2 regions of the Arthrobacter tumbae genome follow, and region 2 is predicted to be linked to the other one. Evidence: riboswitches for the same ligand, from Rfam matches in the RefSeq annotation. Region 2 holds a riboswitch; the other holds the start of a gene.

Region 1 (15,880 bases), 150 kb from region 2:
GCGAGGCCGGCCGAAAGTGTGCCGAGTGTAACCAGTGCTTCCCGCTGCCGGATGGTCGATTCAACCCGGCGTACGGTCCCGTACAAGCCCTCGATAAAGTGCACGCCGAAGGGGAACCACTCAGCGTAGAGCGCTCGGAGGGCCGTGGCTGGGACGCAGAGTAGCCGGCCCCCCTCGCTTCCGCGCCCGGTGGCCAGATAGACACTGCTTTGATCCCAGGCACGGAATCCGCCGGCCCATCGTCCAGGGACATCCATTGTCCCGACGACGGTATCTTCGCGCCCAACATGGCGAAGCAGCTGGAGGGAACCGTCGATCAGTACCCACCAGGAGTCCGCAGGTTCGCCCTCGTGCGAAAGGATGACGCCAGGTTCGACGGGGACCTCTGTGCCCGCTTCGACGAGGTCGACAAGTTGTTGGTCGCTGAGGCCTTTGAAGAGGCTGATTCCTCGAAGCTCGCTCGCGTGCATCAGATTGTTCCCAGGTAGCGGTGCACGAGGTAGACGGACATCGCGCCCTCACCGACCGCCGAGGCTACACGCTTCATCGAGTCGAGCCGGACGTCCCCGGCGGCAAAGACGCCGGGAACGCTTGTCTCCAGCGCAAACGGCCCGCGTACCAGCGGCCAGGGCACGGGATTTTCGGAATTCAGGTCGTGGCCGGTCATGATGAAACCGAATCTGTCGCGTACGACCTCCTCACCGAGCCAGTCAGTCCGAGGTGACGCACCGATGAAGATGAAGAGCCAGCTGGCCGGCACTTCCTCCGTCCGGCCCGTATCCCGATCAACGAGCTCCAGGAACTCGAAGTGCCCATCTCCGCGGGCCGCCACAACCTCGCTCCGGTAGCGGACCTCGATCACCGGCGAAGCGAGGATCCGCTGTACGAGGTACTGGGACATGGTGCTTTCGAGCGTGCCTGACCGCACCAGGAGTATTACCCGTTTCGCGAAACGGGAGAAGTTCAAGGCGGCCTGGCCGGCGGAGTTGGCAGCTCCGACGATGTAGACATCCTCGCCCTCGCACTGGCTGGCCTCGCTGGCGTTCGCGCCGTAGTAGATTCCCCGGCCACTGAAAGTGTCGATGCCTACCGCCTCCAACCGCCGGTAGGAAACGCCGGTGGCGATAATGAGTGCCCGTGCCTCCAACTCTCCGGAGCCGAAGAGCACGGCGCGCACCTGCCCTCGCGACTCGAAGCCCACGACATCGTTAGCGAGTACCACCTCCGCCCCGAACCGGGTCACCTGCGCCATGGCACGCTGGGTGAGGTCAGAACCGCTCAAGCCTTTCGGGAAACCGAGATAGTTTTCGATGGCGGCGCTCTGGCCGGCCTGCCCACCGGGCGCTTCGCGCTCGACGATCACGGTACTGAGTCCCTCAGACGCCGCGTAGACCGCAGCGGCGAGACCCGCCGGCCCGCCCCCGACGATGCAGACGTCGTAGAGCGGACGGTCCGCGCGCGTGCGTAAACCCAAGGCCGAAGCCAGATCGAGGGTCGACGGAGACCGGAGCACCGTACCGTCCGGCAGGAGCACCAGCGGAAGATCCGCCGGCGTCACTTCGGCAAGGTCGCGCAGGCGCCCGGCCTCTGCGTCGCGTTCGATGTCGAGCCAGCGGTAGGGCACATAGTTGCGGGCGAGGAAGGTCTTGATTTCGTGGCTGCGGTCAGACCAACGTGCGCCCACAACGCGCACGTCGGAGGTGTGATCCGGGTTGGCCCGGCGCCAGTCATCGAGCAGGTCATCGACCACCGGGTACAACCGGTCGGCCGGCGGATCCCATGGTTTGAGCAGGTAATGGTCGAGCCCGATGTCGTTGATCGCCCTGATGGCGACATCAGTGTCCGCGTAAGCCGTGAGAAGGAGAAGCTTTGCGCCTGGAGCATGCGGCCGCGCGCGCTCCATCAACTCGATCCCCGTCATCTTGGGCATCCGCTGGTCCGCTGCGATGAGTGCAACTGCCTGATCCCTCAGGGCCAGTTTGGTCAGGACGTCCAGGGCTTCCGGGCCTGAGGTTGCCCGGAGAATCCTGTAGTCCGGTCCATATCTGCTGCGGAGGTCGCGGGCGACCGCCGCGGAAACCTGCGGATCGTCGTCTACCGTCAGAATGTTCGGCTTCGTCATGGCTGGCGGTTCCTGGTACCAGGCATAGTGCATGACCCATCTGCTCAGGAGACCTAGCGTGAAGCCTATACAGAGCCGTTCCGGGAGTCCATGGGTCCGAAGGACTGTTTGGAACCGCTCCTCGTCCGGTTAGGCAGGCTGATACGCGGGGTAGTCCGTGTATCCCTCGGCGCCGCTGGTGTAGAAGGTGGCCATGTCCGGTTCATTCTCCGGAAGGCCCTCCTTCCAGCGGTGCACGAGATCCGGATTGGCTATGGCCGCACGGCCGACGACGACGGCGTCAGCCAGGTCATTCTCGACCAGTGAGATGGCCTCGTCCCGGGTAGTCATGACGCTGAAGCCGGTGTTCAGGAGGAATGGGCCGTCAAACTGCTCGCGCAGTTCCCGGACCAGCTCACCGGCGGGCTCGTTATGAAGCACGCTGAGGTACGCCAATCCCAGCGGCGAGATGGCCTGGGTCAGGGCGGAGTAGGTCCGGCGGAGATCCTCGTGGTCCAGCTCGGTTGCGCCCTGGACGTTGTGCTCGGGTGAAACGCGGATGCCTACCTTCTCGGCTCCGATTGCCTTGGCGACGGCGTTCACTACTTCGCCGACGAACCGCGCGCGGTTCTCGGGTGAGCCGCCGTACTGGTCCTCCCGCTGGTTCGCCGCGGGGGAAAGGAATTCATGCAACAGGTAGCCGTTGGCACCGTGGAGTTCAACGCCGTCGAACCCTGCCTTGATGGCGTTGAGCGAGCCCTGAACAAACTCCTCGACAACTCCGGGAAGCTCGTCCTCGGTGAGCGCGTGGGGGACCGGGTAGGGCTGCTTGCCCTTGTAGGTGCGGGTCATGCCGTCGATTGCGATGGCGCTCGGGCCGACGACCGTCCGGCCGCCGTTGGTGTCCTCGTGGGTGACCCGTCCCGCGTGCATGACCTGGGCGAAGATGCGGCCGCCCTCAGCATGGACGGCGTCAGTGACCCCGGTCCAGCCTTCGACCTGCTCGTCCGTCACGAGCCCGGGTTGGCCCGGAAAACCCTGGCCGGCGTGGCTTGGGTAGGTTCCCTCGCTGACGATCAGGCCGAGTGACGCGCGCTGGCGATAATGCTCGACGACGATCGGTCCAGGCACGCCGTCCTGGCCGGAACGGCAGCGGGTGAGCGGAGCCATGACCAGGCGGTTGGGCAGTTTCAGTTCGCCTACGGTAATCGGGGAGAACAGCATGGGGGAGTCCTTTCGCGGAAGCTTTCACTGTGAAAGCGCAGTTGCCCGGGCAACTATTCCGGATGGGACGTGGATCACATGCCGTACGGGCTCAGCGCAGAACGACCGTGCGGTTCCCCAGCAGCACGATCCTTCCCTCACAGTGCCAGCGCACCGCGTTACGCAGGGCAGCGCACTCGGCGTCGCGGCCCACCGCCACCAGATCGTCCGGCGTGTAGGTGTGGTCCACCTCGATGACCTGCTGGGAAATGATCGGTCCCTCGTCGAGTTCTGCATTGACGTAATGGGCGGTTGCGCCCACGGTCTTCACGCCCCGCTCGTAGGCCTGATGGTACGGCTTGGCGCCCTTGAAACTCGGCAGGAAGGAGTGGTGGATGTTGATGACCCGGCCTGCCATCCGGAGGGAGAGCTCATCACTGAGGACCTGCATGTAGCGCGCCAGCACCACGAGTTCCACGTCGAACTCGTCGACAAGTTCCAGGAGCCTGGCCTCGGCGTCCGGCTTGGTCTCCTTCGTGACGGGCACGTGGAAGAAAGGAATGCCATGCCACTGGACAAGGCCCTCCTGATCCCGGTGATTTGAGACCACTGCAACAATCTCGACTGGGAGCTCGCCCGTGCGGGTGCGGTAGAGCAGGTCATTGAGGCAGTGGCCCATCTTCGACACCATGACCAGCACCCGGCGTTTACGGCCCTGCGGCTCCAACTGCCAGTTCAGCTGCCACCGGTCGGCCACCGGCGCAAAATCATGCCGCAACCCTTCGGTGCGGGAAGGCGGCTGTAATTCCGGCAACAGAGAGGACGCCGAAGAACCGAAGGAGAAGTGGATCCGCATGAAGAAATGCCGCTGCGCTTTATCTCCGTACTGCTTGATGTCGAGGATGTCGCAGCCCTGATCCAACAGAAACCCTGAGATCGCGTGGACGATGCCGGGAGATTCAACGCAGTCGACGGTGAGTACATGCTCCCTCTGGGACGCGGGTGTTTCAGTTGCCACGAGATACTCCTTGTGCGTGTGCCGCCAGCAGGGTGCTGGCTTCCTGGCGGGTACTGCCGGAGCTTTCGATGTGCGCGAGTTCGGCGGGGATCTCCCACCCCTTCTTGCGCATTGCCGTGGCCCACAGCCGGCCGGCGCGGTACGAGGAGCGCACCAACGGCCCGCTCATGACACCGAGGAAGCCGATGTCGTCCGCTTCCTGCTGGATGTCGACGAACTCCTGAGGCTTCACCCAGCGGTCCACGGGTAGGTGGCGTTCGCTGGGACGCAGGTACTGCGTGATGGTGATCAGGTCGCAGCCAGCCTGGTGCAGGTCGGAAAGCGCGTGCGAGATCTCCTCCCGCGTCTCGCCCATGCCCAGGATCAGGTTGGACTTGGTGACCATCCCCAGGTTCCGCCCCTGGGTCAGGACGTCGAGTGAACGCTCATAACGGAACGCCGGCCGGATCCGCTTGAAGATGCGCGGCACAGTCTCGACGTTGTGCGCAAAGACTTCCGGCTTCGAATCGCAGATCGCCTGAATGTGCTCCGGCTTGCCGGAGAAGTCGGGGATCAGAAGCTCGACGCCGGTGCCCGGGTTCAGTTCGTGAATCTTGCGGACGGTTTCCGCGTAAAGCCACACGCCCTCGTCCTCGAGGTCGTCACGGGCCACGCCGGTCACAGTGGCGTAGCGCAACTGCATGGCCTTGACCGAACGCGCCACCTTGGTGGGCTCGAACCGGTCCACCGGGGAGGGCTTGCCGGTGTCGATCTGGCAGAAGTCACAGCGGCGCGTGCACTCGGAACCGCCGATGAGGAACGTGGCTTCCTTGTCCTCCCAGCATTCGAAGATGTTGGGGCAGCCGGCCTCCTCGCACACGGTGTGGAGGCCTTCCTTCTTCACGAGGTTCTTGAGCTGGACGTACTCCGGTCCCATCTGGACTTTCGCTTTGATCCAGTCGGGCTTGCGTTCCACGGGGACGGCAGAGTTGCGCTGCTCTACGCGGAGCAGCTTGCGGCCTTCTGGTGCCAGAGTCATGGGTTCTCTTCCTTCGACTTCCGATTCAGCATTCGACGACGTTGACGGCAAGGCCGCCGAGTGCCGTTTCCTTGTATTTGGAGCTCATGTCCTTGCCGGTTTCCCGCATGGTCACAATGACCTCATCCAGTGACACCCGGTGCGTACCGTCTCCCCAGAGGGCCATCTTGGCCGCGTTGATCGCCTTGGCGGCGGCAATCGCATTGCGTTCGATGCAGGGGACCTGCACCAGACCACCGATGGGATCGCAGGTGAGGCCGAGGTTGTGTTCCATGGCGATCTCGGCCGCGTTCTCCACCTGGGAGGCAGAGCCGCCCATCACCTCAGCGAGGCCGGCCGCCGCCATGGACGACGCCGAACCCACCTCGCCCTGGCAGCCCACCTCTGCGCCGGAGATGGAAGCCTGCTCCTTGTACAGCACGCCGATGGCGGCGGCAGTCAGCAGGAACTTCACGACGACGTCGTCCCTGTCCTCCTGCGCGGCGTTTTCCATGCCGGGCGCAAAGTACAGTGCGTAGTAGAGCACGGCGGGAATGATGCCGGCGGCGCCGTTGGTGGGTGCGGTGACCACCCTGCCGCCGGACGCGTTCTCCTCGTTGACGGCGAGGGCAACGAGGTTGACCCATTCCTGCCAGTACTTCGGGTCCCGGTCCTTGTCCTCCTTGAGCAGCCGCTCATGCCAATCCGGAGCACGACGGCGGACCTTCAGCCCGCCGGGAAGCAAGCCTTCACGCTTGATGGCTGAGTTCTTGCACTCCTCCATCACCTGCCAGATGTGCAGCAGGCCGTCCCGGATTTCCTGATCTGAGTGCGCTACCTTCTCGTTGAGGAGCATGATGTCGCTGATAGCCAGGCCGGTGGTGCGGCAGTGCTCCAGCAGTCCGGCCGCCGTGCGGAAGGGGTAGGGCAGCTGTTCCTTGGACTCCTCAAGCTGTTCTGCAGCGGCATCTTCCTCGCCTTCGCGCACAATGAAGCCTCCGCCCACCGAGAAGAACGTCGCCTCATGGAGTATCTCGCCGGCGTCGTTTTTCACCTGGAAGGTCAGCCCGTTGGTGTGGCGGGGCAGCACGGTCAACGGACGCAGCACCATGTCTTCCACGCCGTAGGGCAGGGAAGCTCCGCCGGCCAGCTGCAGCATCCCGGTATCGGCGATGGCGGCCAGCCGTTCCTCCACCTCGTCCGGCAGGATCAACTCGGGGTGGAAACCTTCGAGACCAAGCAGGACGGCGGTCATGGTGCCGTGTCCGCGGCCCGTTGCCGCGAGGGACCCGTAGAGGTCCACCCGCAGTGACGTCACCTCCGCCAGCCTGCCGGAGGCCTTGAGCTCCTCCGCGAAGACGGCGGCAGCCCGCATGGGGCCAACGGTGTGCGAGCTTGAGGGCCCGATCCCGATGGAAAAGAGGTCAAAGACTCCAACAGCCATAGTTATTCCTTAAGTGGACACCGATCCGCCCTCAGGCGAGGTCGGCAACGTCCGGATAGAGGGGGTGCGCGGCGGCGAGTGCTTCCACACGGGAACGCAGGGCGGAGAGGTCGGCACCGGCGTCGGCAATCAAAGCCTCGGCGATGATGTCAGCGACCTCCGCGAATGCTTCTGCGCCGAAGCCGCGGGTAGCCAGCGCGGGGGTGCCGATGCGCAGCCCGGAGGTGACCATCGGCGGGCGCGGGTCGAACGGCACTGCGTTGCGGTTCACGGTGATGTCGATCTCCGCCAGACGGTCCTCGGCCTGCTGTCCATTCAGTTCGCAGTTGCGCAGGTCAACCAGGACGAGGTGCACATCGGTTCCGCCGGAGATGACGTTGATTCCCTTCGCGGTGACGTCCGGCTGGATCAGGCGTTCGGCCAGGATCCGTGCGCCGGCAAGGACCCGCTCCTGACGTTCCTTGAACTCCGGCGAGGCGGCAATCTTGAAGGCAACCGCCTTGCCGGCGATGACATGTTCCAGTGGCCCGCCCTGCTGGCCCGGGAACACGGCGGAGTTGATTTTTTTGGCGATGGCGGCGTCGTTGCTCAGGATGATGCCGCCGCGCGGACCGGCGAGAGTCTTGTGCGTGGTGGACGTGGTGACATGCGCGTGCGGCACGGGGGAGGGGTGCAGACCGGCGGCGACGAGGCCGGCGAAGTGCGCCATATCGACCATGAGATAGGCGCCCACCGAGTCGGCAATCCGCCGGAACTCGGCGAAGTCCAGCTGGCGGGCGTACGCGGACCAGCCGGCAACGATGAGCTGCGGCTTGTGTTCCTGTGCGAGGCGCTCCACCTCGGCCATATCGATCCGGTGGTCATCTTCGCGGACCTGGTACGGAATGACGTTGTACAGCTTGCCCGAGAAGTTGATGCGCATGCCGTGCGTCAGGTGCCCGCCATGAGCCAGGTTCAGGCCCATGATGGTGTCGCCAGGCTTGATCAGCGCGTGCATCACCGAGGCGTTTGCCTGGGCACCGGAGTGCGGCTGCACGTTGGCGTACTCAGCGCCGAACAGGGCCTTCAGCCGGTCGATCGCCAGTTGCTCGATGACGTCCACATGCTCACAGCCGCCGTAGTAGCGCTTGCCGGGATACCCTTCCGCGTATTTGTTGGTCAGGACGGAGCCCTGAGCCTGCATGACTGCAGCGGCGGTGTGGTTCTCCGATGCGATCATTTCCAGACCGGAGCGCTGGCGGTTCAGTTCGTCGTCGATCTTCCCGGCGATCCGCGGATCCAGGTCGGACAACTGCGCGTTCAGCGACTGCGACACAACCTGCTCGAAAGCGACGGTAGCCTGGCCTGCTCCTACGGGGCTCACAGCTCGCCTCCGTTGGCTGCGGCGTACTCTTCAGCTGACATCAGGGGGCCGTTCTCGGTGACGGCCACCTTGAACAGCCAGCCGTTGCCATACGGATCGCTGTTGATCAGTTCCGGATTGTCGACGACGTCGGCATTGGTTTCGGTGACTTCGCCGGAGACCGGCGCGTACAGATCCGAGACGGACTTGGTGGATTCCACCTCGCCGCACGTTTCGCCGGCGGTGACGGTGTCGCCGACCTCGGGAAGGTCCACGTACACGATGTCGCCGAGGGCGTCGGTGGCCACGGCGGTGATACCGATCGAGACGGGTCCGGAGCCGTCGCCGGCAATCCATTCGTGCTCGGCGGAGTACAACAGGTCAGCAATAACCTTGCTCATATCTCATCCTTAAAGTGTCGTTCGATTTGAAGCGTGACGGTGAAGGCGCCGGCAGGGCCGGCGTTTTCGGAAGCGTGCGTCAAGCGAAGCAGCACGCGTGAAAATGCCGACTCTGCCGGACCCAGAGGCTTACTTGGAGCGCTTGTAGAACGGCAGTGCGACAACTTCGAACGGCTCAGGCTTGCCGCGGAGGTCGATGTCCAGAGCTGTGCCGGGTTCGCTGAGTTCGACGTCCACGTATGCCAACGCGATCGGGTAGCCCAGGGTGGGGGAGGGCTGGCCGGAGGTCACTTCGCCCACCACGTTCCCGTCTTTCAGGACGGGATAGTGGCTGCGGCCTGCGCGGCGCCCGAGGCCCTTGAGGCCCACGAGCTTGCGCCCAGTGGTCGAGCCGGTGCCGGCTGCTTTGAGTTCGGCCAGTGCAGTCTTGCCGATGAAGTCGGATTCCTTGGCCAGTGAAACGACCGGACCGAGGCCCGCAGCGTAGGGGTTGCCCTCGCGGGAGAGTTCGTTGCCGTAGAGCGGCATGCCTGCCTCGAGGCGCAGGGAGTCGCGGGACGCGAGGCCGGCGGGGAGTCCCTGCCCGGTTCCGGTCTCCAGCAGCGCTTCCCACAGACCGGGAGCGTCCTCGTTCGGCACGTAGATCTCGAAGCCGTCCTCACCGGTGTATCCGGTGCGCGCCAGCAGCAGTTCCTGACCGTTGATCTCGACCTCAACAGCGGCGTAGTACTTGAGCTCGGTGACGAGCGCGTGCTGGTCGGCCGGCACCAGCGTGAGCAGGATGGCCTCGGCATTGGGTCCCTGCACGGCGATAAGCGACGTCTCGGCGGACACATCGTTCACAGTGACGTTGAAATTCGCGGCTCGTTCAGCAAGTTCCGCGGCAACCACGGCGGCGTTTCCGGCGTTGGGGACCACGAGGTACTTCTCATCGTCGCGGCGGTAGGAGATCAGGTCATCGATGATGCCGCCGTCCTGCTGGCAGATCAGCGAGTACTTGGCCTTTCCTACCGCCACCGCTGAGAGCTTGCCGACCAGAGCGTAGTCGAGGAAGGCCGCGGCGTGCGGGCCGGTGACCCAGACTTCGCCCATGTGGGAGAGGTCAAAGAGACCCGCGGCGGTACGTACCGCGTGGTGCTCGGAGAGTTCGGACTTGTACTTCAGGGGCATTTGCCAACCGCCGAAGTCGGTGAAGGACGCCCCGGCCAGCTTGTGCTGGTCGTAAAGCGCTGTGTAGTTCTCGGTCATCGCGGAATCCTTAGTTCTCGAAGTCGGAGAGAGGAGGGCAGGAGCAGACCAGGTTTCGGTCTCCTGCGGCGCCGTCGATACGGCCAACGGGCGGGAAGTACTTGTCCTGCCGGAGGGAGGGCACGGGGAACGCGCCCTGCTCGCGCGGGTAACGGCGCTCCCACTCGGAGGTGACGACGGCGGCTGCCGTGTGCGGCGCGTTACGCAGCGGCGACTCTTCCAACGTGAAGTCCCCGGTGGCGACCTGCTCCATTTCCTTGCGGATGGTCACCATTGCGTCGATGAAGCGGTCGATTTCCGCGAGGTCCTCGGACTCGGTCGGCTCTACCATCAGAGTGCCTGCCACGGGGAAGGACAGCGTGGGGGCATGGAACCCGAAGTCGATAAGGCGTTTGGCGACGTCCTCGGCCGTAACTCCCGTGCGGGCCGTGAGCTCGCGCAGGTCAAGGATGCACTCGTGGGCAACGAGTCCACTTTCACCGGTGTAGAGGACCGGGAAGTGCTCGTTCAACCGGGCGGCGATGTAGTTTGCCGCCAGGAGGGCGGACTTGGTGGCTTCGGTGAGGCCCTGGCCGCCCATCAGCTTTACGTACGCCCAGGAGATCGGCAGGACGCCCGCCGACCCGAAGCGGGAAGCAGAAATCGCGACGCCGTGTCCGGCTTCATGGGCGGACTTGTTCGCGTCGCCCGGCATGAACGGCGCCAGGTGCGCCTTCGCAGCCACCGGGCCGACGCCGGGACCGCCGCCGCCGTGCGGGATGCAAAAGGTTTTGTGCAGGTTCAGGTGTGAGACGTCGCCGCCGAACTTGCCCGGCTGGGCGAGGCCGACGAGAGCGTTCAGGTTTGCGCCGTCGACGTAGACCTGGCCGCCCGCCTCGTGCACCGCATCGCAGACTTCGCGGACGTCGGCGTCGAACACTCCGTGGGTGGACGGATAGGTGATCATGATCGCCGACAGGGCGTCCCTGTTGGCTTCGATCTTCCCCCGCAGGTCACCGTGGTCGATGGTGCCGTCCGAAGCCGTGGCTACGACCACAACCTTCATGCCCGCGAGGACAGCCGACGCTGCGTTGGTGCCGTGCGCGGAGGCAGGAATCAGGCAGACGTTGCGCTGGCCCTCGCCGCGGGAAGCGTGGTACCCGCGAATGGCGAGCAGCCCGGCGAGCTCACCCTGTGAACCGGCGTTGGGCTGGATGGAAACCTGGTCGTACCCGGTGATCTCAGCAAGGTCGGCTTCGAGCCCGTCGATCAGCTCGCGCCAGCCTTCGGTCTGGGAATCCGGGGCGAAGGGGTGAATCGAAGCGAACTCGGGCCACGAAATGGCTTCCATTTCAGCGGTGGCGTTCAGCTTCATGGTGCAGGAGCCCAGCGGGATCATGGTGCGGTCCAGCGCGAGGTCCCGGTCCGAGAGCCTGCGGATGTAGCGCAGCAGCTGGGTCTCCGAACGGTGCGTGTTGAAGACCGGGTGCTGAAGGTATTCCGAGGTGCGCACGACGGCGGCGGGCAGCTCGAAGCCCGCAGCTTCCCTTACCTGACCGGCACCAAAAGCGGCGGACACGGCGGAGAGGACATCCGGCGTCGTCGTTTCATCGATCGAGATGCCGACGGTGTCGGCGTTGATGAGGCGCAGGTTGATCCCACGCGATTCAGCAGCGGAGACCACCTTGGCGGCGTCGCGGGGTACGTGGACGGTGAGGGTGTCGAAGAAGGAGTCGCTCTCCAGTTCCCAGCCGGCGGCCTTGAGCGTGGTGGCGAGCGCACGGGCGCTGCCGTGGACGTTCTGCGCAATGGCCTTCAGTCCATCCGGGCCGTGATAGACGGCGTAGAACGAAGACACGATGGCCAGCAGCGCCTGCGCGGTGCAGATGTTCGACGTGGCCTTCTCGCGGCGGATGTGCTGCTCGCGGGTCTGGAGGGCCAGGCGGTAGGCGGGAGCACCGGCGTTGTCATTGGAGACGCCGACGATGCGGCCGGGAAGGGTGCGTTCCATGCCGTCGCGCGCGGCCATGTACGCGGCGTGCGGTCCACCGAAGAACAGCGGAACACCGAAGCGCTGGGTGGAGCCGACGGCGATGTCCGCTCCCTGCTCACCCGGAGGGGTGATGAGCGTCAGAGCGAGGAGGTCAGCGGCCACGGTAACAAGCGCACCCCGCTCTTTCGCTTCTGCGATGACGGAGGCCTGGTCCCAGACACGGCCGGAGACGCCCGGCTGCTGGAGGACGACGCCGTTGATGTCGCCTTCCGGGAGTCCCTGGGAGAGGTCAGCGACCTCCACCTCGAAACCGAGCGCCTCTGCGCGGCCGAGGACGATGGCGATGGTCTGGGGAAGGCAGTCCGCGTCAAGGACGGTTTTGCCGTCCTTGACGGCCTTGTTCTTATTGGCCCGGCGCATGAGCAGCACGGCTTCCGCCACAGCCGTGGCCTCGTCAAGGAGGGAAGCGTTGGCGACGGGCAGGGCAGTGAGATCCTGCACCATGGTCTGGAAGTTGAGCAGCGCCTCAAGCCGTCCCTGTGAGATCTCGGGCTGGTACGGGGTGTAGGCCGTGTACCAGGCGGGCGCTTCAAGGATGTTGCGGCGGATCACTGCCGGCGTGACGGTGTCGTAGTAGCCCTGGCCGATCATCTGAACGGCGGTCTTGTTTCTGCCGGCAAGCCTGCGCAGTTCGGCCAGCACCTGGACTTCGCTGAGCGCGCTGTCCAGTCCGAGCGGGCTTTCCTGACGAATCGAATCAGGCACGGCACTGTCAACAAGGCTGTCGACAGTGTCATAGCCGACAGCCTTCAGCATTGTGTCGATGTGGTCCTGGCGGCGCGCACCGATGTGGCGGTCTGCGAACGTGGATTGGGGCGACGGATTCGTCATGAGGAACTCCATAACTCAGGTGGTGCAAAGACACCACGATGATTTGGGTTCCTCCCCGCTCTGTATTGGACCTGAGAGTTTCCGTCTTGCCCGGTGTTCCGGGCTCCACTTGCACCGTCGGTGAGCCCGATTTCCCGGACTGCTTTCCAGAGTTGCCTCGCCGCGGCGGTACATGGGCCTGAGAGATTCCTGGGGAGGATTTGCTCCTACGGCGCCCGCTGAATGTACCGGCAGGACTCTCCCGCCACGGATCGAAAGCGTGCGTCACTGGTAGGTGACGCGATTCACATGCTATCGGTTACTTGAGCCTTCACGCAACTTGGTGGTCTACCAGGCCTCGCCCGGCACAGTGAGTTCGCCGGTTGCGGTGCCGTCCCGGTTGAGCAGCCAGCCAACGCGCTTGCGGACGTTGGCGATCACCACGCTTTCCACCAGTTCCAGGTCTGGGATGTGCTCTGCCACGGCCCGTTCTACGGCCATGATGTCCGCCGCCGTCCGCAACCACATCATGAAGAGGAAGTTTGTCGCACCGGTTGTTGAGGCGCACAGGCGGAGGGAGCCCAGAGACTCAAGGTGTGCAGCGGCGTCGTCGTGCCGGCTTGCAGGCAATCGAGCCATCCATTGGCAGATGATCGGGTAGCCAACCAGCCCGTTGGCTACCTCGCAACGGAAGGACAAGACGCCTGCATCGAGGATCTTCTGGAGCTGCCGTCGTGCAGTTGCGGGGTGGAGACCCACCGCCTCGGCGATCTCGGCAGCCGTCGCGCGGCCGTTGCGGCTCAACTGCTGGATGATCGGACGGTACTTGGGCGGGAGCGCACCTCGGTATGGCGGGCGGCTTCCGGCCGCCTGCTGCAGTGCCGTCCGCTGGCCGGAAGTCAGGGTGTCGAGCCGCCAGCCATATGCGCCCTGGTGCAGCTTCGTGCAAAAAGACGTCTCGTACCGGATTAGTCCAGGTATCTGGTCGAGCTGTGGATAGACCGACTCAACCAGCCAGGTCGGGGTCGGTGCGATGACCGTCAGCATCATGTCGCGGTTGCGGTAACACTCCTCGATCGTGAAGACGTCGGGAATTTTGGAGATGGCGCTCAGGGCGTCCTCGCGCCGGGCAGGGTCGCACTGCACGTCGTGGAAGGACAGTGACATCTGGTCGGGGTTGCCGACCGGATGTGCAGTGATCCAAGCCGCCCCCGCCGCTGATAGGCGATCCCAGCGTGCGGCGAGCGAGGTCGGGTGCCTGTCCAGTGCTTCGGCGATCACCGTCCACGGCAGGCGTGGCCCGATCTGCAGCGCGTTGACAAGCCGCAGGTCCTCCTCATCGAGCTCCATAGCTTCCTCCGTGATCGATTTCGAGCGACTGCTAGCTCTTTTTGTAAATTATCAGGGATTTGAGGCGGTGTGGTGCAGGTCACTTCACAATGAATAGCAACTGATCCATCCCTCGCCTGCACAGACCGGAAGGCTTCCCATGGCACCCACCCAGATCGTGGAGAACGGCAGCTCGACGAACATTCTTTCCATCGCCAACATGCCCGTGCTGTGGGCGTGTGCACTCGGCGTCTTCGCCGTCATCATCCTCCAGTCCGTCATCTATATTCGCGCCGCACGAAAGGCGGCTCCCGCAGCCGGGATCAGCACCGCAGAACTGAAGACATCATTCCGTTCAGGTGCCGTCGCAGCGATCGGCCCGTCACTCGCCGTCGTACTGGTGGCCATTGCCTTGCTGGCACTGTTCGGCACGCCGGCGGTCCTGGTGCGCATCGGGTTGATCGGATCGGCAGCTTACGAAACCGGCGCTGCGAACATCGCGGCATCGACCATGGATGCCACGCTGGGCGGCGCCACCTACACGCAGCAGGTTTTCGCCGTCGCGTTCTTCGCGATGAGCATCGGCGGGGCGATGTGGATGCTCACCACGCTGATCGCTACTCCGCTGCTGAAGCGCGGCGAGCACAAACTTGCCAAAGTCAACCCACTGATCATGACCGTGGTGCCCGCGGCCGCGTTGCTCGCTGCCTTCATCTCGATCGGGATCGGAGAAATCCCCAAAAGCAGCGCGCATCTCCTGACCCTCCTCACAGCCGGAGCCGTCATGGCTGTGCCTGTTCCTCGCGAAGCGGCTGAACCGGGTCTGGCTGCGCGAATGGGGCCTGGGCTTCGCGATTGTCGCAGCCCTCTTCGTCGCCTACGCCGCCCACACCGCCGGCCTCGGCCCAGTCGCATGACCGCCCAACTTTCCGGAAGGAACAATCCCATGACCACCACCCTGAGCCCGGCCCAGGCGACGGCGGACCTCGCGGAATTCGACCGCACCACCTCCCGCTGGGGCCGGCTGACCATGATCGCCGGACTCATCATTTCCGTCGCAGGACCGCTCTACTTGGTCCTGTTCGCCAATCTCGGCATCACCTCCACACAGCTGTGGACCGCCGTCGCCGCCGTCCTGGGCACCTTCTTTGTCATCTGGCTGGTGGAGCCGATCACCTACTTCCCGATCCTCGGTCCTGCAGCCATGTACCAGGCGTTCATGATCGGCAACATCTCGAACAAGCTCCTGCCCTCCGTGCTCGTTGCCCAGACCAGCATCGGCGCCAAACCCGGGACCGATCGCGGCAACTTTGCTGCCATCATGGCCATCTGCGGAGCGGCGGCCATCCATCTCCTGTCGCTGCTGATCTTCGTTGGAATCCTGGGCACCTGGCTGATCAACGTTGTACCGGCGGGCGTCACCGACGTCGCCCGTATCTACGTGCTGCCGGCCGTCATGGGCGCTGTCATCGTTCAGGCGATCATTTCGACAAGGCAGCTGCGGCCTACGCTGATCGCTTTCGCTGTGGTCCTGGTGGTGCAGTTTGTCCTGCTGCCGCTAGTGCCGGGCCTGGCGATGGTTCCCACTGCCGTGTCCGTTATTGCGACCATCCTGTTTGCGTGGTTTGCCCGCAAAGAAGCACGGTCCGAAGCCTGACAGTTGAGCCTTGAGATGCCTGAAAGAGAGATTATGGAAATGAGCGCCACACTGCCTGCCGAGCTGCTCAGCGAGAGCCAGCGCGCCGAAATGCACGATCTTTACCGCCACCTGCATGCCCATCCTGAACTGTCCATGCAGGAGCACAGAACGTCCGCGCTGATCCAGGCCGAACTCGAGAAGGCAGGGATCGAGGCGTTCCGCTGCGGCGGCACCGGCGTCGTCGGTATCCTGCGGAACGGTGACGGCCCGGTGGTGGCCTTCCGCGCCGACATCGACGGACTGCCCATCAGGGAAG
Region 2 (15,880 bases):
GGCTCTACCCGCCCGTCCTGCCCGGGCAGCTTGCGCACTGGTTCCGGGCGGCCGACGTCGTGGCCATGCCTTCCTACAGTGAATCGTTCGGCCTGGTGGCGCTTGAGGCGCAGGCCTGTGGTACTCCGGTGCTGGCAGCGAACGTCGGGGGTCTGCCGCAGGCGATCAGTGCCGGGCGAACAGGCATCCTGGTCGACGGGCATGGTGCCGCTCTTTGGTCAGCGGCGCTGGAGGTCCTGCACGACGACGGCGGAATGCGCCGCACGCTTGGCGCCAATGCCGCGGTGCACGCGCTGGCCTTCGGCTGGCAGCGGACCGCACTGTTCACGGCGCAGAGTTACCGGACCGCCGTCGAACAGTACGAGGGCGCCCCGGCGCTCTGAGCCGCAGCAGTCTATCCAGGCGCCGCGAGCAGTGTGCCTAGGATGGACGGGTGAATGCAGCCGCGGAACTTGCCAGCTATCTCGACTCAGTGGGTATCACCGGGGAGGTTGCCACCCCGCGGCAGGACAACCTCCGGCACATGCGGCTGTTCCTCGAGGGAAATGAGCACCTTGAGTTCGGTGTGCGGCTTACCCGCACCTGGACCCTCGACGAAGTTTTCGACCTGATGCACGAGCGCGTCGGCACCAGCACCGACCGGGACCACCTCGAGGGTCAGGACACCATTGACGCGCACAAGTGTGTCGCCGCACTCGATCGGTTCGCGGACCGGTTCGGCGAGGCCGTCCGAACCGGCAGCCGGATCCTGTTCGCCACCGGTCATCCCGCAGGCCTGCTGCCCGTCCACGCTGCGCTCGCCGCTGCAGCTGAGCGCGGCGGCGCAACCGTCGTCAAGGTACCGGAGGGCCAGCCTTTCCGGGACGGCGACATCCGGCAGCTTTTCGGTGTCCTGGCCTGGCACCAGTACGGTGGCCTCGTCCACACCCACTACCCCGAGCCGATGCGGCTCAGCCTCGAGCTTCTCGCATCCCAGGGCGCGCCCGCGCCCGAGCTGGTGGTGGCTGATCATGGCTGGGCGGGGCATGCGGCATCAGTCGGCATTCCGACGCTCGGCTTTGCTGACTGCAATGACCCGGGCCTGTTTGTCTCCGAGGCCGAGGGGCAACTGGAAGTAGCGGTGCCGCTGGATGACAACCTGTGCCCCGGTCTCTATGAGCCGATGACCAGCTATATTCTTGAGCGCGCAGGACTGGCCTGAAGTCCCTGCTCGGGGGCAGGGCCGCGCCGGTCCGCGCTGGTAGATTGGATGTGAGCTCACACCCGAGCCGCCCACAGTCCTGCCAGCACCCCGGAGGGATCTGAGACGATGACGTCCATCCACGCCCCTGTGTCCGACCTCGACATCGCACGAGCTGCCCGTATCCGTCCCATCGAGGAAATTGCAGCAGCGGCGGGGATTCCCGCTGAGGCGCTCGAACTGTACGGGCGGTACAAGGCAAAGATCGACATCGCACGGTTGCCCCGCGTCGGTGGGAAGGCGCCGGGCAAAGTGGTCCTGGTCAGCGCGATGAGTCCCACCCCCGCTGGCGAGGGTAAATCCACCTGCACGGTAGGGCTCGCGGACTCCCTGGCACGCGCGGGACAGCGTGTGATGGTTGCCCTGCGTGAGCCCTCGCTGGGCCCGGTCATGGGCATGAAGGGCGGAGCCACGGGCGGCGGCTATTCACAGGTGCTGCCGATGGAGGACATCAACCTCCACTTCACGGGCGATTTCCACGCGATTACGAGTGCCAACAACACGCTGATGGCCCTGGTCGACAATTCCATCTACCAGGGCAACCCGCTCAACATCGATCCCCGCAGGATCACCTTCAAGCGCGTGCTCGACGTCAATGACCGCAGCTTGCGGGAGGTAGTGATCGGCCTGGGCGGGCCCACCCAGGGAGTTCCTCGCCAGGACGGGTTCGACATCACGGTGGCATCGGAGGTCATGGCCGCCTTCTGCCTGGCCACCGATCTCGCAGATCTGCGGCAGCGGCTCGCGCGCATGACCATCGGGTACACCTATGACAGGAAGCCGGTCACCGTTGCGGACCTCGGCGTTGAAGGAGCACTGACACTGCTGCTGAAGGACGCCGTCAAACCCAATCTCGTGCAGACGATTGCCGGCACTCCGGCGCTGGTGCATGGTGGGCCATTTGCCAACATCGCGCACGGCTGCAACTCGGTCATCGCCACCCAGACAGCGCAACGCCTTTCCGACATCGTGGTGACCGAGGCCGGGTTCGGTGCAGACCTGGGCGCCGAGAAATTTATGGATATCAAGGCGCGGGCTGCAGATGTGGCGCCTGACGCCGTCGTACTGGTTGCAACCATTCGTGCGCTGAAAATGCACGGTGGCGTCGCGAAGGCAGATCTGCGGGAGCCGGATGTCAACGCGGTCAAGCGCGGAGTCGTGAACCTCCGGCGCCACGTAGCGAACGTGCGTAAATTCGGCATCACACCCGTGGTGGCGGTCAACAAATTCGCCACTGACACGGATGAGGAACTCGAGGCGCTGCTGTCATGGTGTGCTGCCGAGGGCATCAGCGCCGCAGTAGCGGATATCTGGGGTGAGGGCGGCGGCGGGCCGGGCGGTGACGACCTCGCCGGGAAAGTCCTGGCCGCGCTTGAGGCGCCCCGCTCCTTCCGCCACCTCTACCCGTTGGAGCTCTCTGTAGAGGAGAAAATCCGCACAATCGCGCAGGAGATTTATGGAGCCTGTGATGTCGATTTCTCCACAGCAGCTTCACGTCGCCTGGCTGAGATCGAAGCCAATGGCTGGAATCAACTGCCGGTGTGCATGGCGAAGACGCAGTATTCGTTTTCCGACGACGCCACCCGGCTCGGTGCTCCCGAGGGCTTCACCCTTCACGTGCGAGACCTGATTCCAAAGACCGGCGCGGGTTTCATCGTCGCCCTGACCGGGGCTGTGATGACCATGCCCGGTCTGCCTAAGGAACCCGGTGCCCTGCGCATGGACGTGGATGACGACGGCGGAGCGGTAGGACTGTTCTGAGTACCGTCCAGCGACACAAACGAAAGGACTGTGGGTGAAGGCGCTCTATAAATCCGGTGCACGGGCTGGCTTTGACTTCGTGGACCGGCCGGAGCCGGTGCCCGGCATCGGCGAGGTGAAGATCCGGGTGATGACCACGGGCATTTGCGGAACGGATCTGCATATCGAGTCGTGGGATTCGTGGGCGGCCGGGATCATCGAGGCGCCGCTGATTCCCGGGCATGAGTTCTACGGTGAGGTGGTGGAGCTTGGCGAGGGCGTGTGTGAGGTCCGGGTGGGTGACCGGGTTTCCGGTGAGGGGCACATTGTGTGCGGGATCTGCCGTAACTGCCGTGCCGGGCGCCGTCAGATGTGTATCCGGACTGTCAGCGTCGGCGTGCAGCGGGATGGTGCGTTTGCAGAATTCGTGGTGATCCCGGAGACCAACGTGTGGGTTCACCATGAGGGTGTGACACCGGAGCTTGGCGCGGTGTTCGATCCGTTCGGCAACGCGGTGCATACGGCGTTGAGCTTCCCGTTGGTGGGTGAGGACGTGCTGATCACCGGGGCAGGTCCGATCGGCCTGATGGCTATCGCTGTTGCCCGTCATGCCGGTGCGCGCAATATCGCGATTACGGACGTGTCCGAGCCGCGGTTGGACCTTGCGCGGTCGATCGGGGTGGACCTGGCGGTTGATGTGAGCCGGATGCGGATCACCGAGGCGCAGCGGGAGCTGCATATGGTGGAGGGTTTCGACATCGGCCTGGAGATGTCCGGGCACCCCACGGCGCTGCCTGAGATGATCGACAATATGAACCATGGCGGCCGGATCGCGATGCTGGGTCTGCCGTCCCAGGACATCACGATCGGCTGGGGGAAGGTGGTCACGCACATGCTTACGCTGAAGGGCGTGTACGGGCGGGAGATGTTTGAGACGTGGTACGCCATGTCCGCGATGCTGCAGTCCAATGACCGGCTGCGTGATGCTGTGGCGAGTGTGGTCACTGACGTGCTGCCGGCGTCGGAGTGGCAGGAAGGTTTCAGCATTGCCCGTAACGGGCGCAGCGGCAAAGTAGTGCTTGACTGGTCGGCGATCTAGAGGAGTTGCGGATGTTTGTTTCAGTGCGGGATCAGCTTCAGTCCGAGCTGCAGGAGATCCGGGATGCCGGCTTGTATAAGCATGAACGGACCATTTCTTCACCGCAGTCCAACTCGATCCGCGCTGCGTTCGGGAACGCGGAGGGCGCGCAGGTGTTGAACTTCTGCGCCAACAACTACCTCGGCCTGGCGGACCACCCCGCGATCATCCAGGCCGCGAAGGGTGCGCTGGATGATCGCGGGTTCGGGATGGCGTCGGTCCGGTTTATCTGCGGGACGCAGGACCTGCATCTTGAACTCGAGCGGCGTGTGTCGGCGTTCCTGGGCACTGAGGACACCATTCTCTTCTCGTCGTGCTTCGATGCCAACGGCGGGGTTTTCGAGTCACTGCTGAACGCTGAGGATGCCGTCATTTCCGACGCACTGAACCACGCCTCGATCATTGACGGGATCCGGCTGAGCAAGGCACAGCGGTACCGGTACGCGAACCGGGACATGGCGGATCTCGAGGCGAAGCTGCAGGAGGCCGCCGGCGCGCGTCGTCGTCTGGTCGTGACCGACGGGGTTTTCTCGATGGATGGCTACCTTGCGCCATTGAAGGAGATCTGCGACCTCGCGGAGCGGTATGACGCCATGGTGATGGTGGATGACTCGCATGCCGTGGGATTCATGGGGGCCACTGGGGCGGGAACGCCGGAGCATGCCGGTGTATCGGATCGCGTTGATCTCTACACCGGAACGTTCGGCAAGGCGCTCGGTGGTGCATCGGGCGGTTATGTGGCGGGTCGGGCGGAGATCGTCGAGCTGTTGCGGCAGCGGGCGCGGCCGTACTTGTTCTCCAACTCGCTGGCGCCGTCGATTGTCGCGGCAACCCTGACGGCACTGGACCTGGTCCAGAACAGTGCTGACCTGCGTGCCCGGTTGGGTGAGAACGCGGCCCTGTTCCGGTCTCGGATGACCGAGGAAGGATTCGACCTGCTCGAAGGTGAGCATGCCATCATCCCGGTCATGTTCGGCGATGCCGCGCTGGCGGCGCGGGTAGCGGACAGCATGCTGGAACACGGGGTCTACGTGATCGCGTTCAGCTACCCCGTTGTCCCCAAGGGCGCGGCACGTATCCGCGTACAACTCTCCGCAGCCCACAGCACCGAAGACGTCGAGGCGTGCGTGGCAGCGTTCGTAGCAGCGCGGGACGCCGTGGCGTAGTTCCCGGCTGCGAGAGCCACAGCGCTGACTCCTTCGAGGGCAGTTGTCAGGCCTCTTCCATCCGGATCCGCAACTGCTTCAGTCCGTCCCTGATCCTTGACTTGACGGTTGCAGGCGGTGCAGAGAGGTATACCGCTACTTCTCGGTAGGTCATGCAGTTGAAATAGGCGAGGGTGATTGCTTCTTGCTGAAGAGGAGAGAGTTCGCGGAGGCATCGAATCAGATGTTGCGCTTCCAGGCGACCAGCAACTGATTCCGCCACGACGTCATGATCAACGTCCTGGTTGGTAGTGCCCCATCGGAAGGCCCGGTTGGCGCTGGCCTGTTCGCTCCGTACCCGGTCAACGGCCCGGCGGTGGGCAATGGTCATCAACCACGCCATTGCACTGCCGATGGTCGGATCAAACTTATGAGCGTCCAGCCACACCACTACGTAGATGTCCTGCGCGGTTTCCTGGGCAATTTCAGCATTGACGATGATCCGCCGGACGAAACCGTAAACCCGCTGCGATGTCAGCTCGTAAAAGGTGGTGAACGCCTCCCGGTCGCCCTGAGCAGTTAGCAGGAGGAAGCCACTCAGGGCTTCCTGCTCCACCTGCTCTGCGGTGGCGACGCCTCCGTGTCTGTTCATGACGGGTTTCCCTTGTGGTAGCTCGCCGTGCGGTCAGACGGTAGTGAAGTGAACTGAAGGAACGGTAACCGAGGCCGTCCTTCGATCAAGATACCGCTATTGAGCAGGCGAGGGATACCCCGAGAATGACCAGGGTTGAAAGCAGTCCGAGCAGCACCGGGCGCTTGCCCACGCGCAGCAGGCTTTTCAGGTGGACCCCCAGACCCAGGGCGAACATCGCTGCCGACAGCAGCAGCGTCTGCAGTACCTGTGCCAGGTCCAGGGCACCCTGCGGGAGGACGTCCGAGGTGCGCAGCAGCATCGCTCCCACGAACCCCACAATAAAGAACGGGACCACCGGAGGCATCTTGCCGCCCGTCGTCGGTTTGGTACGGCGCATGCGCAGGGCTATGCCGGCAGTGATTGGCGCCAGGGTGAGGACACGGGCGAGCTTCACCGTGACGGCAACAGCAAGTGCCGAACTGCCCACCGACTCGCCCGCCGCAACAACCTGTGCCACTTCGTGGGTCGACGCGCCGATCCACACGCCGAGGGTCCTCTCGGGCAGTCCCAGCAACCCGCCCAGGAAGGGGACCGTGGGTATCATCAGGGTCCCGAAGAGCACCACCAGCCCGACGGCGGTTGCAACTTCCGTCTTCTTGGCACCAGCCGCGGTCTCCGTGGCTGCAACTGCGGCCGCACCGCAGATAGAGAACCCTGACGCGATGAGAAGTCGCTGGGCAAAGCTGATCCCCAGGAGCTTCCCGATCCAGAGTGTGGCAGCAAAGGTCACGCCCACTGATAGAAGAACAAGAAGGAGCACGCCGGGGCCTAGCCCAAGGACGGCTGACAGTGAGAGCTGGAGTCCGAGCAGTACGATCCCGGCCCGCAGCAGGGTCCTGGATGAAACGCCGATCCCCGTAAAGAGGAGGGAGGGTACCGGCAGCAGGTTTCCCCAGGCTGCCCCGAGGAGGATGGCGATCAGGAGCGGACTGGTTCCCGAGAGAAGACCGCTCAGCAGCCAGGAAAGCGCCGCGCCGGCGAGACACACCGCCAGGCCGGGCAAACTATTGCTCATGTCAACAATCTCTCATGCCGTGCCGGTCGGCGGTGGCAGACAGGCTACCTCTTCACGACAAAGCGCCCCCGGCAAAAACCGGGGGCGCTTTTTCGTAGGAGACGCTTCTAGCGCTCAACCTCGCCGCGGATGAAGGCTTCAACCTTGTCGCGGGCGATGTCGTCGTTGTACTGCTCCGGAGGCGACTTCATGAAGTAGCTCGAAGCAGAGAGGATCGGTCCGCCGATGCCGCGGTCTGCGGCAATCTTCGCGGCGCGAATGGCGTCGATGATTACGCCGGCAGAGTTCGGGGAATCCCACACTTCCAGCTTGTACTCGAGGGATACGGGTGCATCGCCGAAGTTGCGGCCCTCGAGGCGCACAAACGCCCATTTGCGGTCATCCAGCCAGGCGACGTAATCCGACGGTCCGATGTGAACGTCGTCGGCGTGCAGTTTTGCCTCAACGTTTGAGGTGACGGCCTGCGTCTTGGAAATCTTCTTGGACTCAAGGCGGTCGCGCTCGAGCATGTTTTTGAAGTCCATGTTGCCGCCGACGTTCAGCTGGTACGTGCGGTCCAGGGTGACACCGCGGTCTTCGAACAGCTTGGCCATGACGCGGTGCGTGATGGTAGCGCCGATCTGGCTCTTGATGTCATCGCCCACAATCGGGACGCCTGCTGCAGTGAACTTGTCAGCCCACTCCTTGGTGCCCGCGATGAAAACGGGAAGGGCATTGACGAAAGCGACGCCGGCATCAATGGCGCACTGGGCGTAGAACTTCGCTGCTGCATCGGAACCGACCGGCAGGTAGCAGACCAGAACGTCCACCTTTGAGGCCTTGAGTTCGGCTACAACGTTGACCGGCTCGGCATCGGACTCGACGATGGTCTCGCGGTAGTACTTGCCCAAGCCATCCATGGTGTGACCGCGCTGGACCTTGACTCCGGTGGGCGGCACGTCCGCGATCTTGATGGTGTTGTTCTCGCTGGCGCCGATGGCATCCGCGAGGTCCAGGCCGACCTTCTTGCCATCGACGTCGAACGCGCTGACAAAGTGCACGTCATTGACGTGGTACTTGCCGAACTCCACATGCATCAGGCCGGGGATGGTCGCAGTAGCGTCTGCATCCTTGTAGTACTGCACTCCCTGCACCAGGGATGCTGCACAGTTGCCAACACCGACGATTGCTACCCGAATGGGGTTAGTTCCCACTGTTCTCCTCTTTACGCGCACTTATAACCGCCTGGACCGAGGTCTTTGATTGCCTTTGCCTCCGGCGGAATCCACAGCTAATACAGTCTACTTGCTATTGCGAACGCCCGTTGTTGCCTGCTCATTCCCCCAAACCCTTCGGAGCGGCCGAATTCCGGTGGATATCTGCCAAGAGGGGAGCCGTTGTCCTGCCCGTTCGCTAGGCTTTCGAGACATGGAGCAAGCGCAGGGTCCCCGCCACCCCGCGAGCATCTCCGTGCCCACACGCAGGGACCCCCTGCTCAGGCAGATGACGGAGATCGCCGGCGGCGTACTGGGCAGGCACGCCGCACCGGGGCGGGTGCGGCCGGCGGTCTTCACCGTGGAGCGGGTTCTCGTTCTCCTGACCACTGCGGCAGCTGTTCTTGCGGTGCTGATGAAGGCTTCCTGCCGCACTGACGGATGGACGCGTCCTACGCAGTTCTATCGGGCCTGCTACTCGGACTGGACGGAAGCGTTTCAGTTTCAGGGCTTCGGAAGTGGATTGTCCCCCTTCGCGGAGGGTTCCACTTTCGACGGCCCATTGCTCGTTGGCGTATTCGCTGGACTGGTCGCCTTGCTGGTCCCGACGTCAGCGGACGGGATAGTCCAGACGCAATCCCTGATGCAGTACTTCGATGTCAACGCCGTGCTGATCGCCGCGGCCTGGATCGGAACGGTTCTCACGGCAATGCGCCTGGCCAGCCGCCGGCCGTGGGACGCGGCGGTGGTGGCGGTGGCGCCGATTGCGATCCTGACGGCAACCTCAAGCTGGGTGCTGCTTTCTGTTCTGCTGAGCGTCCTCGCCGTGTGGACGTTTGCGCAGCACCGCTATGTGGTCTCCGGAATCCTGCTGGGGTTCGGCGCCGGATTCAGCATCCACGTGCTCCTGGTCTTCGCCGCCGTCATACTGCTGGCCGTGCGTACCGGCAGGTCCAGGGCGGCCCTGTTGAGCGGCGGCTCCCTGATAGCGGTCTGGTTTCTCACCGTTCTTCCATTCGGTCCAGGGCGGGCCCTGGCGCTCCCTTGGGAGTACGATCCGGCTCACCTGGGCATCTCTTCTTCACTCTGGTCGGGCTATAACCTGCTTGCGGAAAGGCTCGGTCTTCCGCTGCTTTCTCCCGAAGCGATTGCGACCCTCGCCTTCACCGCCTTCGCCGTGCTGGCCGCCTTGATCTCCCTGCTGGTGCTGCGGGCACCGCGACGTCCGCGGCTCCCACAAGTGGTATTCCTCCTGCTCGGAGCCCTCGTTCTGGTGCTGCCCGACTACCCGCCCGAACTCAGTTTGTGGCTGCTGCCTTTCCTCGCGCTTTCATATGTTGATTGGCGAATACTTTGCGTCTGGCAACTCACCGAAGTGCTTCACTGGTGGGCCTACTGGATGTACATCGCCCGTGAGGCCTCCTCGGGTGCGGTCGAGAACAATATCGACTCTCCCTATTACGTAGCCGCAATACTGGCGCGTCTGTTGGTCACCGGTTACCTGCTGTACCGGGTCGCACAACACGTACTTGAACCGGCATATGATCCCGTGCGGCGTATCGGTATCGACGACCCTGCGGGCGGCCCTTTCGATACGGCTCCCGACCGGGAGGCGTCCGCTCCGGTAGTCTTGAGCGAGTCCCTTCCGGACCCGAAAATCACCGCACCGAAAGATCCCCAGTGACAGAACCCGACTTCCGCAGCGAGCGCCTCACGCCTGAGGCATTCGAGCTGTTGGCGTCGGCACACCCCGGTGTCGTCATTCCGCTCGAACAGACGCCACAGTGGGCGGACTTCGAGCTCGGTCTGGGCAGGGAACCCTACGGGCTGTGGGCCTATTACGACGACGGCGAGCCGGTTGCGATGGTGAGTTTCCTGCGGGTGCGGCGCAGGTTCCGCGAATCGCTGGTCGCGATCAACGGGCCCGTGTGGTTCGCGGACCGTTCCGCGGAAGCTGAGCTTCGCCTCATGCGTACGGTCCAGCACCAGTTCACCGAAGATCCGGGTACGGACCCCCTCTATGTCCGCATGCAGGTGAAACACCCTCTGCCGCCTGCGGATGGTCCGATCGAGCATGGCTGGTATGAACGCGAGATCGTCGTCGACCTGACGCCGGACGAGGATGCCATCTTCAAATCGTTCCGGCCGAACGCCCGGAACAGCATCCGTCGTGCAGAACGGTCAGGTGTGGAAGTCCGGACCATTGAGCGGGCCAGTTGGGTTGAGGTGTTCCGGAGGGACCTGTACCCGATCCTGCAGGAGACAGCCGAGCGCGACGGCTTCTCCAGCTTCGGCCCCGACTATTACGAGTTGCTGCTCTCAACGCTGGGGGATCATCTTCGGCTCATCGTCGCCTACGTGGACAACAGGGCCGTGAGCTGGTTGATCACCACCGAATACCGCGGGTACTCGGTCTACTACTTCGCGGGCAGCACGCACGACGCGCGAAAGACGTTCGCGCCGTACCTGCTGCTGTGGGAAGCCTTCAAACAGCTGAAGGCGGCCGGCAATACGGCCTGCGGGCTTACCGGCATCGTGAGTGAGAACTACCCGCAGCTGGTCAACGTCACCACATTCAAGAGAAACTTTTCCAAGAACGTCGTGGACATTCCGACAACCTTTGACATCCCGCTGAACCCGGGCAGGTACCGGGTGGTGGCCGGGCTCCTCACGTTCCGCAGAACGGCGCCGGCCAAAGGTCGCGCGTTGCTCATGGGAGCGGCGTCGTCGTTGTCCAGGCTTCGCGCCCACCGGTCCGGAGGAAAGAGCTAGCCATGGCCGACGTCGCGATTGTCGGTGCCGGGCCCAACGGGCTGGCGGCCGGAGTCGTGATGGCACGGGCGGGCTTGAGCGTAGAGGTTTTTGAGGCCGAGCGGGCTATCGGCGGTGGCTCACGCACCATGGAACTGCTTGAGCCCGACCACGTGCATGACGTGTGCTCAGCTGTGCATCCAATGGCGTTGGCGTCGCCTTTCTTCCGCGAATTCGGCCTGGCTGACCGGATCCCCTTCGTGGTTCCCCAGCTGTCCTACGCCAATCCCCTTGACGATGGGCGTGCCGGTCTCGCCTACCGCGACCTGGGGCGCACTGCTGTGGGCCTGGGCAGGGACGGACAGGCGTGGCGCCGCCTGATGCGCCCGCTCGTGCAGCACATCGACGGGGTGGTTGACACCGGCCTCAACCAGTTCCTGCGCATCCCGCGGCACCCGGTGGCGGCCGCGGTGCTCGGGCTGAGGACGCTCGAGCAGGGGTCCGGCCTGTGGAACCTGCGTTTCTCGACGGAAGAGGCTGCTGCGTTGTTCACCGGTGTTGCTGCGCACGCGGTAGCCCCTTTGCCTACGCTCGCTGCTGCCGGGGCCGGGCTCACCCTCGGCGCTTTGGCCCATTCCGTGGGGTGGCCCATTCCGGTCGGGGGATCGCAGGCTCTGGTGAACGCGATGGCGGAAGACATCCAGGCGCACGGCGGAGTCATCCACACTGCCCGACGGATTGAATCGGTTGGCGAGTTCGACGGCGCACGTGCTGTCCTGCTCGATGTCTCTCCCAGTGCTGCCGGCAGCCTGGCGGGCGATCGGCTCCCGCAGAGCTACGTCTCAACTCTGGACCGGTTCCGCTATGGGGACGGCGCCTGCAAGGTGGACTTCATTCTCTCCGGTCCGGTGCCGTGGGCCAACGAGGAAGTACGAACGGCCGGCACAGTTCATGCGGGCGGAACCCGGGCTGAAGTGGCGGCGTCAGAAGCCGACGTGGCTGCGGGACGCCATCCGGAGAAACCGTACGTGCTGGTCTCGCAGCCATCGCTGTTCGATTCTTCCCGCGCACCCCACGGGCGGCACGTTCTGTGGACGTACTGCCACGTGCCCAACGGATCCACACAGGACATGACCGAGGCCATCGTGCGGCAGATCGAGCGTTTCGCGCCCGGCTTCCGCGACGTCGTCGTGCGTTCACATGTGATGACGGCGGCCGACCTTCAGCAGTACAACGCCAATTACGTGGGCGGTGACTTCAGCGGTGGCGCGGTGACGATCCCTCAGCTGCTGGCGCGTCCCTCCTTTGGCCCTAATCCCTGGCGGATGCCGGCGAAGGGGCTGTATCTGTGCTCGGCGTCGACGCCGCCCGGCCCGGGCGTTCACGGCATGGGCGGTTATCACGCGGCGAGGCTGGCGCTGGAGGACGTGTTCGGGCTCCCGATGCCGGATCTGTCACCGGCCACGTAGCGCCTGGTCCGCTGAAGGTGCCGTCGAAGGAACATTCGCATCCGGAATCGCGTTGCACCACGAGGAACGGGATCGAGGAGGTTCAGAGTGCTGCAAGTCGTGGTCATCGGCGCCGGTCAGGCAGGTCTGTCCGCGGCGTACCACCTGCAGCGCCAGGGTCTCCGGCCGGCCCGCGACTTCCTCGTCCTCGACGCGAATGAGGGACCGGGCGGCGCGTGGCGGCACCGCTGGGACTCGCTGACCTTCGGCACGGCGCACAACATCCACGACCTACCCGCCATGGAACTGGGCACACCGGACCCAACCGAGCCGGCGTCGTCAGTTGTTGCCCGCTACTACGGCGATTATGAACAGGAGTTCGGGCTCGAAGTCCGCCGGCCGGTACGAGTGCAGAAGGTTGAGGGGTTCGACGGCGGCCTCACGGTCCACACGGACAAAGGAACGTGGGAAACCCGGCTCCTCATCAACGCCACCGGCACCTGGGACCGCCCGTACTGGCCCTACTACCCCGGCCGGGAACTGTTCCGGGGCCGCCAGCTGCATACCCACGACTTCGTCAGCGCCGACGAGTTCCGCAGCAAGCGTGTTGTGGTGGTCGGCGCCGGAACCTCAGCCGTCCAGTTCCTTCTCAAGCTGGCCGACGCCGGCGCCAGAACTACGTGGGTGACCCGCCGCCCGCCGTCCTTCACGGACCGGACGTTCGACTCCGAGTGGGGCCGCGACGTCGAGCGCAGAGTGCACTCGCGCACAAAGGCCGGGCTTCCGCCGTCGAGCGTGGTCTCTGTCACCGGACTGCCGCTCACGGCGCAGTACCGCGCCGGCATCGAGTCCGGTGTTCTGCGGTCACGGGGCCCGCTCAGGAGGATCACCGAGACAGGCATAGAGCTCGACGGCGGCGTGATGGTCCCAGCCGACGTCATCCTCTGGGCGACCGGCTTCCGTGCTGCCCTGGATCACCTGCAGCCGTTGAAACTCCGGGAACCCGGCGGCGGTATCCGCATGGACGGAGTGACTGTCCTGAAGGATGAAAGGGTGCTGCTCGTCGGCTACGGCGCGTCGGCATCAACGCTCGGCGCCACCAGGGCTGGACGTGCGGCAGCCAACCAGGCAGTCCGCCGGCTCGGCAGCATGGAACAGCAGGAAGCGCTCGCGGGCTGAGACGTCAACCATTTCCCGCGTGGGAAGTCGAAGAGTAAGCTTGGTCACGATCGCACAACTAAAAAGCCACATTTTCAACGCCGTTGACCCGCAGCGGGAGAGTTCTGCCGTTGACTGACAGCCGGCAGGCGCCGTAGGAGCAAATCCTCCCCAGGAATCTCTCAGGCCCAGCACCGCAGCGGAAAGGCAACTCTGGAAAGCAGCACTGCCGAAGTTTGGTAGTGCTCACCGACGGTGCAATGTGAACGCAGTGTTCACGGAATCTCTCAGGTCCAATACAGAGCGGGGAGGAACCCGACCATCTGTCCGCGCGTCCTGCGCCGGACACTGATCTACGGAGTTCCTCATGACGCACCAGACGGAATCAACTTTCTCCGACCGCCACATCGGTCCCCGCTCGGATGACGCCGAGCAGATGCTCAAGGTCCTCGGGTACCCCAGCCTGGATAAACTCGTCGACGTTGCGGTGCCGGCGAGCATTCGCATCAACGAGGGCCTTGATCTTCCGTCTGCGCTGAGCGAGTCAGAGGTCCTTGCGGAACTGCGCAGCATCGCCGCGAAGAACAAGACCGCCGTGCAGATGATCGGCCAGGGCTACTACGACACCGTCACGCCTCCCGTGATCCGCCGCAATGTGCTTGAGGCTCCGGCCTGGTACACGGCCTACACCCCCTACCAGCCGGAAATCTCCCAGGGCCGCCTTGAAGCGCTTCTGAACTTCCAGACGATGGTCCAGGACCTCACCGCGCTGCCCATCGCCAACGCTTCCCTGCTCGATGAAGCATCAGCCGTAGCCGAGGCCGTTCTCCTGATGCGCCGCTCCGGCAAGAACAAGGGACGCACCATCCTGGACGCCGACTGCCTGCCCCAGACCATCGCCGTCGTCATGGGCCGTGCTGAGGCGCTTGGGTTCGACATCGAGATCGCCGACCTCTCGAATGGACTGCCGGACGGCGACATCAACGGCATCGTCCTCCAACTGCCCGGAACCTCAGGTGCCCTGCGCAATTCCGCCGACATCATCGCGAAAGCCCACGACGGCGGCGCTCTGGTGACGGTCGCGGCTGACCTTCTGGCGCTGACCCTGATCACCCCTCCGGGGGAGCAGGGTGCCGACATCGCCGTCGGTTCCGCCCAGCGCTTCGGTGTGCCGCTGTTCTTCGGCGGACCGCACGCTGCCTACATGGCCGTCCGCAAGGGCCTGGAGCGCATGCTTCCCGGCCGCCTTGTTGGAGTGTCGAAGGATTCCGACGGCGCACCTGCCTACCGTCTTGCACTGCAGACCCGTGAGCAGCACATCCGCCGCGAGAAGGCCACATCGAACATCTGCACCGCCCAGGCGCTGCTCGCGATCGTTGCCAGCATGTACGGCGTCTATCACGGCCCCGACGGACTGAAGGCGATCGCGGAACGTGTGCATGGAAAGGCAGCCAGGCTTGCCGCCGCCCTTCCGGGAACGGTTCACGACTCCTTCTTCGACACCCTGCTGGTGCAGGTGGAGGGCCAGGCAGAGGGCATTGTCAGCAAGGCCGAGGAGCGGGGCATCAACCTGCGACTAGTCGACGCGGATCACGTCGGCATCGCCTGCGATGAGACCACCACGGACGCCCACCTCGAGACCATCGCCGAGGTTTTCGAGGTTGATCTGTCAGGGGATACGGAGAGTGCGATTCCTGCGGAGCTTCAGCGGACGTCCTCCTTCATGACCCACCCCGTGTTCTCCCTCCACCGCTCCGAGACCCAGATGCTGCGCTACCTGCGCGGACTCTCGGACCGTGACCTGGCACTGGACCGCACCATGATTCCGCTGGGCTCCTGCACCATGAAGCTCAATGCCACGGTTGAGATGGAACCGATCTCCTGGCCCGAGTTCGCAACCATCCACCCATTCGCTCCCGAGCACCAGACTGAGGGCTGGCGTCAACTGGTTGATGACCTGGAGGATCGCCTCGCTGAGATCACCGGCTACGCCAGGGTGTCGATCCAGCCGAACGCCGGCTCCCAGGGCGAGCTCGCCGGCCTCCTGGCCATTCGCAAGTACCACCTGTCGCGCGGGGATGAGGCACGCACGGTGTGCCTCATCCCGTCGTCGGCGCACGGCACCAACGCTGCCTCGGCCGTGCTCGCCGGCATGAAGGTGGTAGTGGTCAAGACCGCCGGAAACGGCAATATCGACCACGATGACCTCCAGGCCAAGATCGAGGCGAACAAGGATTCCCTGTCCGCGATCATGATCACCTACCCCTCCACCCACGGCGTCTTCGAGGAAGACGTTCGCTGGGTTTGCGACCAGGTGCATGGCGCGGGCGGTCAGGTCTACATCGACGGCGCGAACCT

What was found. A riboswitch is a leader RNA that binds a small molecule or an ion and turns the genes downstream of it on or off. The one in region 2 is predicted to bind glycine.
Region 1: it holds a riboswitch for glycine, as region 2 does, so the genes downstream of both, gcvP (aminomethyl-transferring glycine dehydrogenase) here and gcvP (aminomethyl-transferring glycine dehydrogenase) in region 2, are expected to answer to the same signal.

Annotation. Positions count from the first base shown of each region.
Region 1 covers NZ_JAFBCC010000001.1:1,435,345-1,451,224, reverse strand. The annotation lists gene JOD47_RS06880 (ATP-binding protein) at 1-470, opposite strand, end outside; gene JOD47_RS06875 (NAD(P)/FAD-dependent oxidoreductase) at 470-2,122, opposite strand; gene JOD47_RS06870 (alkene reductase) at 2,252-3,325, opposite strand; gene purU (formyltetrahydrofolate deformylase) at 3,417-4,322, opposite strand; gene lipA (lipoyl synthase) at 4,312-5,340, opposite strand; gene JOD47_RS06855 (L-serine ammonia-lyase) at 5,366-6,763, opposite strand; gene glyA (serine hydroxymethyltransferase) at 6,795-8,126, opposite strand; gene gcvH (glycine cleavage system protein GcvH) at 8,123-8,506, opposite strand; gene gcvT (glycine cleavage system aminomethyltransferase GcvT) at 8,636-9,754, opposite strand; gene gcvP (aminomethyl-transferring glycine dehydrogenase) at 9,765-12,629, opposite strand; glycine riboswitch at 12,774-12,871, opposite strand; gene JOD47_RS06830 (Lrp/AsnC family transcriptional regulator) at 12,945-13,946, opposite strand; partial or broken gene JOD47_RS06825 (DUF5058 family protein) at 14,086-14,842, shown strand; gene JOD47_RS06820 (hypothetical protein) at 14,872-15,582, shown strand; gene JOD47_RS06815 (amidohydrolase) at 15,622-15,880, shown strand, end outside.
Region 2 covers NZ_JAFBCC010000001.1:1,587,393-1,603,272, reverse strand. The annotation lists gene mshA (D-inositol-3-phosphate glycosyltransferase) at 1-383, shown strand, start outside; gene JOD47_RS07665 (phosphatase) at 434-1,201, shown strand; gene JOD47_RS07660 (formate--tetrahydrofolate ligase) at 1,310-3,001, shown strand; gene tdh (L-threonine 3-dehydrogenase) at 3,036-4,079, shown strand; gene JOD47_RS07650 (glycine C-acetyltransferase) at 4,091-5,284, shown strand; gene JOD47_RS07645 (sigma-70 family RNA polymerase sigma factor) at 5,331-5,915, opposite strand; gene JOD47_RS07640 (YeiH family protein) at 6,001-6,972, opposite strand; gene JOD47_RS07635 (inositol-3-phosphate synthase) at 7,080-8,165, opposite strand; gene JOD47_RS07630 (glycosyltransferase family protein) at 8,380-9,849, shown strand; gene JOD47_RS07625 (lipid II:glycine glycyltransferase FemX) at 9,846-10,937, shown strand; gene JOD47_RS07620 (phytoene desaturase family protein) at 10,940-12,385, shown strand; gene JOD47_RS07615 (FAD-dependent oxidoreductase) at 12,473-13,543, shown strand; glycine riboswitch at 13,628-13,729, shown strand; glycine riboswitch at 13,731-13,834, shown strand; gene gcvP (aminomethyl-transferring glycine dehydrogenase) at 13,890-15,880, shown strand, end outside.